Regions from separate parts of the Vibrio sp. 1249-1 genome, predicted to be linked through region 1. Evidence: predicted binding sites of a transcription regulator. Region 1 holds the regulator's gene; the other holds the start of a gene.
The links. Region 1 encodes MetJ, which represses methionine synthesis genes. Its sites were predicted from a motif close to TTAGACNTNTANANGTCTAA; they were not measured.
Positions count from the first base shown of each region.

Region 2: the regulator MetJ is predicted to act here: its motif matches at 5,800-5,819, upstream of metK (methionine adenosyltransferase).

Region 1 covers NZ_JAWOWJ010000021.1:44,354-51,271, reverse strand. Annotated here, with positions in the region: gene R7Z50_RS22410 ((2Fe-2S)-binding protein) at 25-213, shown strand; gene bfr (bacterioferritin) at 307-783, shown strand; gene R7Z50_RS22400 (malic enzyme-like NAD(P)-binding protein) at 990-2,267, shown strand; gene metJ (met regulon transcriptional regulator MetJ) at 2,379-2,699, opposite strand; gene R7Z50_RS22390 (O-succinylhomoserine (thiol)-lyase) at 2,925-4,085, shown strand; gene R7Z50_RS22385 (bifunctional aspartate kinase/homoserine dehydrogenase II) at 4,101-6,509, shown strand; gene metF (methylenetetrahydrofolate reductase) at 6,772-6,918, shown strand, end outside.
Region 2 covers NZ_JAWOWJ010000005.1:14,312-21,229, forward strand. Annotated here, with positions in the region: gene R7Z50_RS10755 (YqgE/AlgH family protein) at 1-18, opposite strand, end outside; gene gshB (glutathione synthase) at 146-1,096, opposite strand; gene rsmE (16S rRNA (uracil(1498)-N(3))-methyltransferase) at 1,110-1,841, opposite strand; gene endA (deoxyribonuclease I) at 1,955-2,650, opposite strand; gene R7Z50_RS10775 (SprT family zinc-dependent metalloprotease) at 2,801-3,298, opposite strand; gene R7Z50_RS10780 (DUF2189 domain-containing protein) at 3,366-4,163, opposite strand; gene metK (methionine adenosyltransferase) at 4,566-5,720, opposite strand; gene tkt (transketolase) at 6,036-6,918, shown strand, end outside.

The sequences.
Region 1 (6,918 bases):
ATTAGTTTTATAGGTTTTTTGAGTATGTACGTTTGTCTTTGTCATGGTGTCTCCGACAAAAAAATCAGGAAGTTGGCGATAGATGAAGGCGTAACAGATATTAAAGGAATCAAAAAGTGCACGGCATTGGGCAGCCAATGTGGTAAGTGCATCAGACAGGCCAAGGAAATTTTAGCGGAAACTAGTTACACGGAATTTAAACAAGCCAGCTAATTGCTGTAAGTATGCAGTAATTATTTGCCTTACATTTTGACACCTTCTCATTTGCTTCTACATTTAAATGAAGCCAAAGAGGAGGGTTTTGTCATGAAAGGCGATCCAATCATCATTCAACATCTCAATAAAGTGCTCGGTAACGAGCTCGTCGCTATTAATCAGTATTTTCTTCATGCCCGAATGTATAAAGACTGGGGCTTAAAGCACCTAGCAGACAAGGAATATCACGAATCTATCGATGAGATGAAACATGCCGATCATCTAATTGAGCGTATTTTGTTCCTTGAAGGCTTACCGAACCTACAAGATTTAGGTAAGTTGATGATTGGTGAAGATACCAAGGAAATGCTCGAGTGTGACTTAAAGCTTGAAATGGCGGCTATTCCAGATTTAAAAGATGCGATTGCTTACGCTGAAGACATTCGAGATTATGTGTCTCGAGATTTATTCCAAGACATTCTTGAAGATGAAGAAGAACATGTTGATTGGCTAGAGACGCAACTTGGCTTGATTGAAATGTCTGGTATTGAGAATTATCTCCAAGCGCAATACGTGGACGAAGAGTAACGATACTATCTAAGTTTGCATACTCCAATAATAGTAATAAGAAAGAGCACCTGACTCGAAAATCGGGTGCTTAACCCCGTTATCTGGTCTAATCTCTTTTATTATCGGCTTTTTAAGGATATTGCTCGCAATCTTGCCTATGAAGTTTGATTTCTATCCGATAGAATTTATGCCCCCTTACCTAAAAATAAAAAAGAGAAACGTCCATGTCTGAAGACAACCACCAAGCAGCCACTCCAGAAGAAGAACATCGCCAAAAAGCATTGGATTACCATGCTTATCCAACTCCAGGAAAGATTGCTGTCGAACTGACAAAGCCTGCGGAAACGGCGGGTGATCTTGCCCTTGCATACAGCCCAGGAGTTGCAGAGCCAGTGCGTGAAATCGCACAAAACCCGGATAACGTGTACAAGTACACTGCAAAAGGGAACATGGTTGCTGTTATTTCTAACGGTACCGCTATTCTAGGTCTAGGTAACCTAGGTCCACTTGCATCTAAGCCAGTGATGGAAGGTAAAGCGTTACTGTTTAAGCGTTTTGCAGGTCTTGACTCTATTGATATTGAAGTTAAGCACCGCACGATCGATGAATTTGTTGATACTGTTGCGAGCATTGCAGACACTTTTGGCGGTATTAACCTTGAAGATATTAAAGCACCAGACTGTTTTGAGATTGAAAAGCGTCTGATTGAACGTTGTGATGTACCAGTATTCCACGATGATCAACATGGTACTGCTATTGTAACGGCAGCGGGTATGCTGAATGCAATCGAACTTCAAGGTAAGAAACTTGAAGATTCAACAATTGTTTGTCTTGGCGCTGGCGCTGCCGCTGTAGCGTGTATGGAGCTTCTGATCAAATGCGGCGCAATGCGCGAAAAAATCTACATGCTAGATCGCAAAGGTGTGATTCACACTCGTCGTGATGATCTTAATGAATATAAGCAGCTATTTGCGAACAATACAGATAAGCGCACACTAGAAGACGTGATTGAAGGTGCAGATCTGTTCCTAGGTGTATCTGGTCCAAACCTATTGCCAGCGGAAGCGTTGAAGTTGATGGCAGATAAGCCAATCGTATTCGCATGTTCTAACCCGGATCCTGAAATCAAGCCGGAACTTGCTCACGCAGTTCGTGATGACTTGATCATGGGCACTGGCCGTAGTGATTATCCTAACCAAGTTAACAACGTATTGTGTTTCCCATTCATTTTCCGCGGTGCTCTTGATGTGCGTGCAAGTGAAATCAATGATGAAATGAAACTTGCAGCCGTTGAGGCGATTCGTGAGCTAGCAAAAGAGCCTGTACCTGAAGCCGTATTGAAGGCTGCAGGTGTTGATAAGCTAGAGTTTGGTGCGGACTATATTATTCCAAAACCAATGGATTCACGTTTGCTACCACGTGTTGCAAAAGCGGTTGCTCAGGCGGCGGTTAATTCAGGTGTAGCTCGTATCGAGATGCCTGAAAACTACATGGCAGAGTAATATATCTTTCAGATGTGATACACAAAAATGGGACGCTATTGCGTCCCATTTTTATGTCATTCATTTGGCTCGAGGCAAGAGTTATTACCTGAAACCTCTTATCAGGCTTTTTTATTCTTCGTCGAATGACTCAAATTCGATGCCCATTTCCGTCATCAGCGCTTTTACTTCTGTTGGAATATCATCAGGACGGTCTTTACGAAGGTCTTCATCTGTCGGAAGTGGCTGACCTGTGTACGCGTGCAAAAATGCCTCGCATAGCAATTCGCTATTGGTTGCATGGCGTAAGTTATTGATCTGACGGCGAGTACGCTCATCAGTTAGCACCTTTAAAACTTTTAGCGGGATAGAGACGGTAATTTTTTTTACTTGTTCGCTTTTTTTGCCGTGCTCTGCATATGGGCTAATGTATTCGCCATTCCAGTCAGCCATTGCACACCTTCATTTATGTAATCGGTTAAAAATAATTTAGGTGCTGATTTTAGCTGCATTTACCGCCATAAGCAAAGACATATAGACGTCTAGAAGTGTTGACGTCTCATTTTTTGACGAGTAAAGTGAACATAACAGCAAAGGAAGCGTGTTGATCACTTTATGTTACACATTAGATATAGCGCATTCCTATTTAGAAGTCATTACCCGTGAAAGGATACACCCATGAGCACTCGCAAACCTGCGACCATTGCAGTACGCACTGGTATTGAATCAGACAGCCAATATCATGCTGTCGTTCCACCTATTTATCTTTCCACTAACTATGGTTTTCCTGCTTTTGGTGAAGTGCCCAAGTATGATTACACACGATCTGGTAATCCAAACCGCGGACTGTTGGAAAGTGCGCTATCTGAACTCGAGTCTGGAAAAGGAGCGGTTGTTACTAATTGCGGTACGTCGGCATTAAATTTATGGGTTTCCGCTTTTCTCGGCCCAGATGATCTCATTATTGCTCCTCACGATTGTTATGGTGGTACCTATCGTCTTTTTAATACCCGAGCTAACAAAGGCGATTTTAAGGTTCAGTTTGTCGATCAATCAGACGAACAGGCTTTAGATGCTGCATTGGCACAAAAACCAAAACTCATTTTGCTAGAAACTCCGTCAAACCCTCTGGTTCGCGTAGTGGATATTGCAGCTACTTGTGAAAAAGCGAAACAAATCGGCGCGTTAGTTGCGGTGGACAATACCTTTTTGACACCCGTGTACCAAAAACCTTTAGAGCTAGGTGCGGATTTTGTTATCCACTCCACAACAAAGTACATCAACGGTCATTCGGACGTAATTGGTGGGGTAATCATCACCAACACAGAAGCGCATGCAGAAGAGCTTGCATGGTGGGGCAATTGTATTGGTGCAACGGGCACACCTTTCGATAGTTACATGACACTGCGAGGTATTCGTACGCTTGGTGCTCGTATGAAAGTACATGAAGAGAGCTCACAGCAGGTACTGGCTTACCTACAGAAACAAGCGTTAGTTAAAACTATCTATCATCCAAGCCTGCCGGAACATCCAGGTCACGACATTGCTAAAAAGCAGCAAACGGGCTTTGGCTCTATGTTGAGTTTTGAGTTTGCTGGTTCGTTTGAGCAGTTAAAGGTGTTTGTGAAAGAGCTCCAACTGTTTTCATTAGCTGAATCATTAGGTGGTGTAGAAAGTTTGATTTGCCACCCGGCATCCATGACTCACCGTGCAATGGGTGAGGAGGCACTGGCGGAGGCTGGGGTCTCTCATCAACTATTGCGTTTGTCTGTCGGTTTGGAAGATGCACAAGACCTCATCACAGATTTAGAACAAGCGTTCGCTAAAGCTACCCAGTAATAGGAGACGATAACAATGACTGTACAACGTCAGCTGCATAAGTTTGGTGGCAGTAGCTTAGCAAACCCAGAATGCTACTTACGCGTTGTGGGTATTCTCAAAGAGTATTCGACAGAAAATGATCTTGTGGTCGTCTCTGCTGCAGGAAAAACCACTAATCGCTTGATTGAGTTTTTGGAAGGGTTAAATAAAGATGGCCGAATTGCGCATGAAGCGCTTCAAAGCTTAAGACAGTTCCAAACTGAGCTAATAGAAAGCTTGTTGGAGAGTGAAGCAAAAGAAGAGCTGTTAGCTTTATTACATGATGAGTTCAGTACTCTCTCGGAGCTGACTGCACCACTCACTAATGCGCAAAAAGCTGCGGTACTGGGACACGGAGAAGTATGGTCTGCTCGCCTATTGGCCGCGTTATTATCTCAACGTTCTATCCCTGCGGTTGCACAAGATGCACGAGCGTTTTTACGTGCAGAAGCGGGAACTCAACCAGAGGTTGATCGCGCTCGTTCATACCCTTTAATTAAAGAGATCCTCGCGCAGCATAACCATAAACGTGTGGTAATTACTGGCTTTATGGCTCAGAACGAGGCAGGAGAAACCATTCTACTTGGTCGTAACGGCTCTGACTATTCTGCAACGGTCATAGGCGCGCTTGCTGAAGTCAGTACTGTCACGATTTGGAGTGATGTTGCTGGTGTTTATAGTGCCGATCCACGTTTGGTGTCTGACGCTTGTTTATTACCGTTACTTCGATTGGATGAAGCCAGTGAACTTGCTCGCTTAGCTGCCCCAGTGCTACACAGTCGTACGCTTCAGCCTGTGGCGCAAAGTACCATGGACCTTAATCTCAAGTGTAGCTATCTGCCAGAGTCGGGTTCTACTCGTATTGAGCGTGTATTGGCATCTGGTCGTGGCGCTAAAATTATTACTTCACTGGATGATGTTTTATTGGTGCAGTTGTCTTTCATGCATGGGCACGACTTCGAAAAAACACAGAGTGATGTATTACAAGCGTTGCAGCGCGCGCAATTAGAGCCACTGGCATTTGAAGCTCAATCCGATCAGCACACGCTACGCTTGGCTTACACCGCAGAAATCGCCGGTGGTGCATTGAAACACTTGCAAGAGCTTGCGGTAGAGGCTGAAATTAAGCTAAAAGAAGGTTACTCGCTCTTAGCTGCGGTAGGTGCAGGCGTTACGAAAAACGCCAATCATTGCTTTGGCTTTTATCAGAAGCTAAAGCACTCTCCGGTAGAATTTATCTCTGAAACAGACTCAGGGCTGAGCCTAGTCGCTGTTTTGCGCCGTACTGATACTGAGGCGTTGGTTCAAACGATTCATAGCCAGTTGTTCCAAGCGCAAAAACGCGTGGCAGTGGCTTTATGTGGCAAGGGTAATATTGGTTCTAGTTGGTTAAATTTATTTGCGACGCAAAAAAGTGAGCTCGAAAAACGTCATGGTATGAGCTTTGATCTTGTCGCGGTTGTGGATAGCCAAACCTATTGGTTCGATGAGCAAGGTATTGAGGCGGCGAGTGTTGCTGAACGATTTGATGATGAAAGCATAGCAAACAATGGGGATTGGCTGGCACGTTTGGGAGCGCTTAAAAGCTACGATGAAGCCGTCGTGCTTGATGTTACCGCGAGTAAAGAGTTGGCTCAGCGCTACGTAGAAATCGCACAGCAAGGCATTCATTTGATTTCAGCTAACAAAGTTGCCGGTTCCGCAGATAGCCAGTACTACCATCAGGTTCAAGATGCATTCGCTAAAATTGGTCGTCATTGGCTATACAACGCAACGGTTGGTGCTGGGTTACCGATAAACCATACCGTGCGAGATCTTCGTGAAAGTGGGGATGAAATCGTCGCTCTATCGGGTATTTTCTCGGGGACGCTATCATGGCTGTTCCAACAGTTTGATGGTTCTGTGCCATTTAATGATTTAGTCGATCTTGCTTGGCAGCAAGGTTTAACCGAACCTGATCCTCGTTCTGATTTAGATGGCTCCGATGTAATGCGCAAGTTAGTCATCTTGGCTCGAGAGTCGGGCCTAGATATAGAACCAGACAGCGTTAAAGTTGAGTCTTTGGTGCCAGAAGAATTAAGAGAACTGAGCTTAGATGATTTCTTCGATAATGGAGCGTTGTTGAGTGAAATACTTCAAGAGCGTCTGACAAAAGCACAGAGAAACGATCAAGTGCTTCGCTATGTGGCGCGTTTAGAAAAAAATGGTAAAGCAACGGTGGGAGTCGAAGCGTTATCTCGTGAGCACGCGCTCGCCAACTTATTGCCATGCGATAACATTTTTGCCATAGAGAGCAAGTGGTACAAAGATAACCCTCTGGTCATTCGAGGACCAGGCGCAGGCAGAGAAGTGACAGCCGGCGCTATTCAATCCGACCTCAACCGATTGGCTGGTTTATTTTAAAGTTGCGATTGACCTAAAAACCCTGGAATTAATCCAGGGTTTTTTATTCCCCTATCAGTGCCATACTGAAGTCATAACCCGTGCAAAATGGTGAGATGATGCTCAAGTAGAAACTTGAACTATCTTCATTATTAACTTGAGAAAAATTCATAATTACAAGGTTGACATTAAATCGTATTCAATACATTCTGTAGACATATAGACGTCTAAACGTCGATTTTAAGGATTTGTTTTCGTGGCGGAGTGCCGCAGGGAGAGTAAGATGGGATATACGCACGCAGGCCATATCGACGCCTTGAACCAGAATATTGCTGAGTTATCAGATAACATCAATGTATCGTTTGAGTTTTTTCCGCCAAGCAGCGCTAAGATGGAAGAAACACTTTGGAATTCAGTGCACCGTCTTAAA
Region 2 (6,918 bases), on a different contig from region 1:
GTGATTTGTGAGATTCATACTCATACTGACCCTTAACTCTCGTAAATGCCCTTAAGCAAACATCATACAATTTACATCTAGGTATGTGCATGAGTTTGCTTAAGTTAATGTACTACGCTCTCTATTAACTGTAATACAGTTTGAGTTATTCGCCTTTTACTCGACGCTCAATCGCATCCATCAGCTTGCCTGTGATTGAGATATCAAAAGCTGCTTCAATTTCGCGAATACAGGTTGGGCTGGTGACGTTGATTTCTGTTAGCTTGTCGCCAATTACGTCAAGGCCAACAAAGATAAGGCCTTTTTCTTTCAGTGTCGGGGCAACGGTTTGCGCAATTTTGAGGTCGGTTTCGCTTAGCGGACGAGCTTCACCAGTACCACCAGCGGCTAGGTTGCCGCGCGTTTCGCCTTTAGCAGGAATGCGTGCTAGACAGTAAGGCATAGGTTCGCCATCTACCACTAGGATACGTTTGTCACCGTTGCTGATGTCTGGCACGAAGGTTTGTGCCATTGCGTAGTTTTGACCGTGGTTAGTCAATGTCTCGATGATTACAGAGACGTTTGGATCGTTTTCTTTTACACGGAAGATGGACGCGCCACCCATACCATCAAGCGGTTTCAGGATGACATCACCATGTTTTTCACGAAATTCTTTAATTTTCTCTGCTTTTCGCGTCACGATCGTTGTAGGTGTCAGCTCTGGGAACCATGCTGTAAACAGCTTTTCGTTACAATCACGTAAGCTTTGAGGCTTGTTAACGATCAGTGCACCTTGTTCTTCTGCACGCTCAAGGATGTAAGTCGCGTAGATGTATTCAGTATCAAACGGAGGATCTTTACGCATTAGCACAGCGTCTAGCTCAGACAGTTCAATAGTTTGCTCTGATTTGAACTCGTACCAACCGTTTGGATCTTCTTTTAGTTCCACCACTTTAGTATCTGCAATGGCAACGCCTTGATCGAGATGCAGATCATTCATTTCCATGTAGTGGATTTCATAGCCGCGTCGTTGCGCTTCAAGCATCATGGCAAAGCTAGAGTCTTTTTTGATGTTAATGGACGAGATTGGGTCCATTACGATACCGAGTTTGATCATTATTTTTCTCCGTTTAACCAAGATCGCCGAAACGAACTTGTAAGGCTGTAATTGCTGTCAGAGCCGCTGTTTCGGTACGCAGAACGCGAGGGCCGAGTAGCGTTTCTTCAAATTGGTATTCTCGAGTCATCTCGATTTCTTCAGACGATAAACCGCCTTCAGGACCGATCAGTAGGCGCACTTTTTCAACCGGGGTTGGCAAAGTGTTGATTGAGTATTTAGCACGAGGGTGAAGGTTAAGCTTTAAACCATCGTACTCTTCTTGACACCACTCTTCCAAGCTCATAATTGGACGAATTTCGGGCACGACATTACGCCCACATTGCTCACAGGCACTGATGGCGATTTTCTGCCATTGCGCGAGTTTTTTCTCAAAACGCTTTTGGTCAAGCTTGACACCACAACGTTCAGAAATCAGAGGAGTGATGGTATTGACGCCAAGTTCAACAGACTTTTGGATGGTGAACTCCATCTTATCGCCACGTGAAATGACTTGACCAAGGTGCAGATCTAAAGGGGATTCAATACTGTTTTCTACGCGCTCGGTGATGTTAACCAAAACTGATTTCTTGCTGACTTCACTGATAACCGCTGGGAACTCTGCGCCACTGCCGTCAAAAAGGAGAACGTCTTGGCCTTCTTTCATGCGCAAAACACGACCGATATGGCCTGCTGCGTCGTCACTTAAAGCAAGTGAGCCAAGTTGATGAATGGTTTCTGGATGATAAATTCGAGGGGTACGCATGAGATTTCCAGCAAGAGAATAAACTTAAACCCTAACATGGATGCTTTGCACCGAAAAAACAAGGGGCAAGAAGCGTTTCAATATCAGTAATTGAAACGCTTCGAGGTCGGAGGTTACAGTGCGCGGCAGGCTTCTTGAACAAATGGGTTGTGATTGCCCTGTACTTTTGCAATGCGCTCGTCACGCTCACATTCCCATTTATCGACAGGATAGGTTTTGTTCCAAGCACTCATTAATTGCGTTTGCTGCTTCGACAGTTTGAAACCGTACTCTTTGCTCATGTATAGATAGGTACGAGCAATTGAGCCACGCGCACGGTCTGGTGGCATGACTTTACGCTGCTTAAAGTTCACTTGCATCTCACAGCGACCATAACTCACGCCATCCATACCGTTCCATTGGCTGAAGTTGTAGTTCGAACGGTCACCGTTTACTTCACCAATAGCAGGAGTTAGGTTGTGTAAGTCTGCTTCCATCAAACGAAAAGTTTCGTCTTTTTTCTTACAGTTTTTACGTCCGCCATCTTGCCAGCATTGACGCTGGTGGCCAAATTGCCACGCAGGAACAACGTGCTCCCATTCGATTCGTGCAGCCCGTTTTTCTTGTTTACGGACTTGGTAGCCGCAAGAGGCTAAATCGGGTAAGCCTTTCTTGCCTTGCCATTGAATGTTACAGCCACAGTAGAAGCTTGTTGGATGGTCTTGATAAATTTTGACCGCCTCACGTTTGGCAGCTGAGAATGAGCTCGGTGGCGCGGCAATCGCAGTGCTAGAAAACGCGATAAGCAACAGAGAGAGTAAGTATTTCATGATAAAAGTCTTTATAAAGTATGACTTTATTCATGATAACACGCATAAAATAGCTTTAGTGATGAGTAAGTTAACAATAAGTGGCGAAGGGAAGGTTTTGATCAACTCGATCTTTATTTTGGGAACGCAAGTAACACTATGAGGTAAGGGCTACGATAATTGAATGCCGGTGAAGTTAAGTGGTTGGCGGCATTTTTGACAAGAGTACGTTGCCTCTTTGCGCAGCACTTTATTATGACGGCGAATCGATAGAGGGTAGGTCATACAACCACAACGATACTCAAAGGTTTTACCTTGAACGGATTTTACTTCAAAGCTGTGAGTGGTTTTGGCTGGTACGTTAAATACGGCTTCCATGACGCCTTTCCATTCTTTACCGTGAGGCCTAACTCGCCCGTAAACCTGATAAGTAATCAGGTGCGCTACCTCATGAGGAATGACTTCATCTAAGAATGCTTGGGTGTTTTCGCGAAATAAAACAGAGTTTAGGCGTACTTGATTTAATTGAAGGTAGGCTTTTCCTGCCGCTTTCCCACGGACGTCGAAGGTGATTGTTGGAATCGGGAAAGAACGTTTGAAAGCTTGTTCCGCCATCGCGATACATCCCGCCATCACTTGCTTGGCTTTATAGCTGAGTTCTATATCCACAATTCACCTCGATAAATCAAATAAAAAAGCCCCCGCATTGCGAGGGCCAGATCATAGCATCAGTTAATTATGGTGTGTGTTTTTTCTTGATGGTGGCATGGTAAGCGTGCCATGTACCGTAGCCTAGAATTGGCATGGTAAACAACATTCCGATCCCGTAGGTCGCAAAGCCGATAAGAATACCGCCACAGATGATCGCTGCCCAAACAATCATTGCTGGAATGTTGGATTTCACGGCATTAAAGCTGGTAAACACAGCGGTCATCATGTCTACGCGACGCTCCATCATGAGCGGAATAGAAAAGGCTGAAATGCTAAACACCACACAAGCCAAAACAAAGCCAACTAAAGAGCCGATGACAAGGAAGGGTAGGAACTCACTTAAAGGTGCCCCTTGAACAGAAGGGTAGAGTGCATGAAGTAGAGCGGCAATGCGCATCCAAAATATCATACACACTGCGAGTAACACGGCGAACGCCCATTGAGATGTTGAGTTACGACCGATCGCTTTCATTGAATGGAACAAGCTTGCTTTGTGTCCGCGCTCTCTCTCCCAACTGGCATCATACAAGCCCAGCGCGAGAAACGGACCAATTAACATGTAAACAATCAAACTGGGCATGACGACTAAGTGTGTGCCTTGCCACTGTACGAGCAAAACAATGCCTATCGCAGCTGCCATAAAACAGATGCCATAGAAAGCACTAATAAGCGGCATTCGCACGAAATCATGCAGACCTAATGCGAGCCAATGAAAAGGTGCAGAAAGATTGACCGTATTGCACGGTATGGTTCTGGCGTATTCGTTGTCTGGCACTTCCTTTCGCTTGTTGTGGAAGTCCGATGGATTAACAGTTCGAGGCATAACTCCTCCTTGATTTATTCCCACATTATCCGCTTATACCAACTGACAGCGGTTTTTGTTCAGTCAAACTTGAAGCGACTTTTTCAAGTTTACATCTGAGCATTGGCTTAGTTTGGTATCGGCCATAAAGATGCCTGACTCATGTCTTTACTTAAGTGTTGCTTCCACAGTCGCCAGCATCCGACGTCTCTATTTAAATTGGAGTTAACAATATTTTAACTATTGGCGGAGATGGGATAATTTACAAATAATTGCTTAAAATTTATTCGGTATAAAAATGAGGGAGAAACAGGACTGCTTTGTGGGGCAGGGCGGTATGAGCCGAAATGGCTGGATAAAAGTTGCTGAAAATAAAAAGCCCCCGCCATAGGCGAGGGCTTGATTGATTCTTGCTTGGCTTGATTATTTGATGCCAGCGAAATCGCGTAGAAGTGCAGCTTTGTCTGTCGCTTCCCACGGGAATTCTTCACGACCGAAGTGACCGTAAGCCGCTGTCTTCTTGTAGATAGGTTGAAGAAGGTTAAGCATTTCTTGTAGACCGTATGGACGTAGGTCGAAGAATTGACGAACCGCTTCAATGATGATGTCGTGAGATACTTTCTCAGTACCGAACGTTTCCACCATGATAGACGTTGGATCAGCAACACCGATTGCGTAAGAAAGTTGGATCTCACAACGGTCAGCCATGCCTGCCGCTACGATGTTTTTCGCTACGTAGCGTGCTGCGTATGCTGCACTACGGTCAACTTTTGATGGATCTTTACCAGAAAACGCACCGCCACCGTGACGAGCTGCGCCGCCGTAGGTATCTACGATGATCTTACGACCAGTTAGGCCACAGTCACCCATAGGACCACCGATTACGAAGCGACCGGTTGGGTTAATGAAGAAGTTTGTTTCTTTGTTGATCCACTCAGAAGGTAGCACTGGCTTAATGATCTCTTCCATTACCGCTTCACGCAGGTCTGAAGTTGAGATTGAGTCACAGTGTTGAGTTGAAAGAACAACCGCGTCGATACCAACGATGTTACCTTGATCGTATTGGAATGTTACCTGAGATTTTGCATCAGGACGCAACCAAGGTAGTGTGCCGTTTTTACGAACTTCTGCTTGCTTTTGAACAAGACGGTGAGAGTAAGTAATTGGCGCTGGCATTAGTACTTCAGTTTCGTTACAAGCGTAACCAAACATGATGCCTTGGTCGCCTGCACCTTGTTCTTTAGGGTCAGCTTTATCAACACCTTGGTTGATATCTGGCGACTGTTTACCGATTGTGTTTAGTACCGCACAAGAATCTGCGTCAAAGCCCATATCTGAATGTACGTAGCCGATTTCACGAACGGTTTCACGAGTTAACTCTTCGATGTCTACCCATGCTGAAGTCGTGATTTCACCACCCACCATTACCATACCGGTTTTAACGTAAGTCTCACATGCAACACGAGCCTTTGGATCTTGCTCTAGAATCGCGTCAAGAACCGCATCAGAAATCTGGTCTGCAATTTTATCTGGATGACCTTCTGATACTGACTCAGAAGTAAACAGGTGCTTAGCCATGTTAGCTCCACTATATCTGGTTTAAAACTGGGGAATGATAAACTCTCCAGCGCAAATTAATACTAATTTTTGTAGGTGTATCTACATCTAGACGTCTATTCTAAATTTGATTGCTCGAATTACAAGCTCTTTTTTGGTTTTTGTTATAACCAAACGTTTGCCTGATTTATTGATAATTTTAAGAACTTCGAACGATTTGGCGCGAAAGGTGCAATATTTGTGAGGTTTTGGACTGGAAAACGTTTGCACACCCAACAGGGCTTTGAGAGAATTATGACCTACTTTTCGTTTCGCTTAATGTACTCAGGAGCAGACATGTCGTCTCGTAAACATCTTGCCAATGCAATTCGTGCTCTAAGCATGGATGGTGTTCAACAAGCTAACTCAGGCCACCCAGGCGCACCAATGGGTATGGCTGATATCGCTGAAGTTCTTTGGCGCTCTCACCTAAACCATAACCCTTCAAACCCAGAGTGGGCCGACCGCGATCGCTTTGTGCTGTCAAACGGTCATGGGTCAATGCTTATTTACTCTCTACTGCACTTAAGCGGTTACGAGCTATCTATTGACGATCTGAAAAACTTCCGTCAATTGCACTCAAAAACCCCAGGTCACCCAGAGTACGGCTACGCGCCTGGTATCGAGACAACAACGGGTCCTCTAGGTCAAGGCATCACTAACGCTGTTGGTATGGCGATCGCAGAGAAAGCACTAGCGGCACAGTTCAACAAAGAAGGTCACGATATCGTTGACCACTTTACGTATGTGTTCATGGGTGACGGCTGTCTAATGGAAGGCATCTCGCATGAAGCATGCTCTCTTGCAGGTACTCTTGGTCTAGGCAAGCTGATTGCATTCTGGGATGACAACGGCATCTCTATCGACGGTCACGTTGATGGTTGGTTCTCTGACGATACACCTAAGCGTTTTGAAGCGTACGGCTGGCATGTAATCCCAGCAGTCGATGGTCACGACTCAGACGCGATCAACGCAGCAATTGAAGCAGCAAAAGCGGACCCACGTCCTACGCTTATCTGTACCAAAACAATTATCGGTTTCGGTTCTCCTAACAAGTCTGGTTCGCACGACTGTCACGGTGCACCACTAGGTCACGATGAAATCCAAGCGGCTCGCGAATACCTAGGTTGGGAGTACGGCCCATTTGAGATCCCGGCAGATGTTTACGCTGAGTGGGATG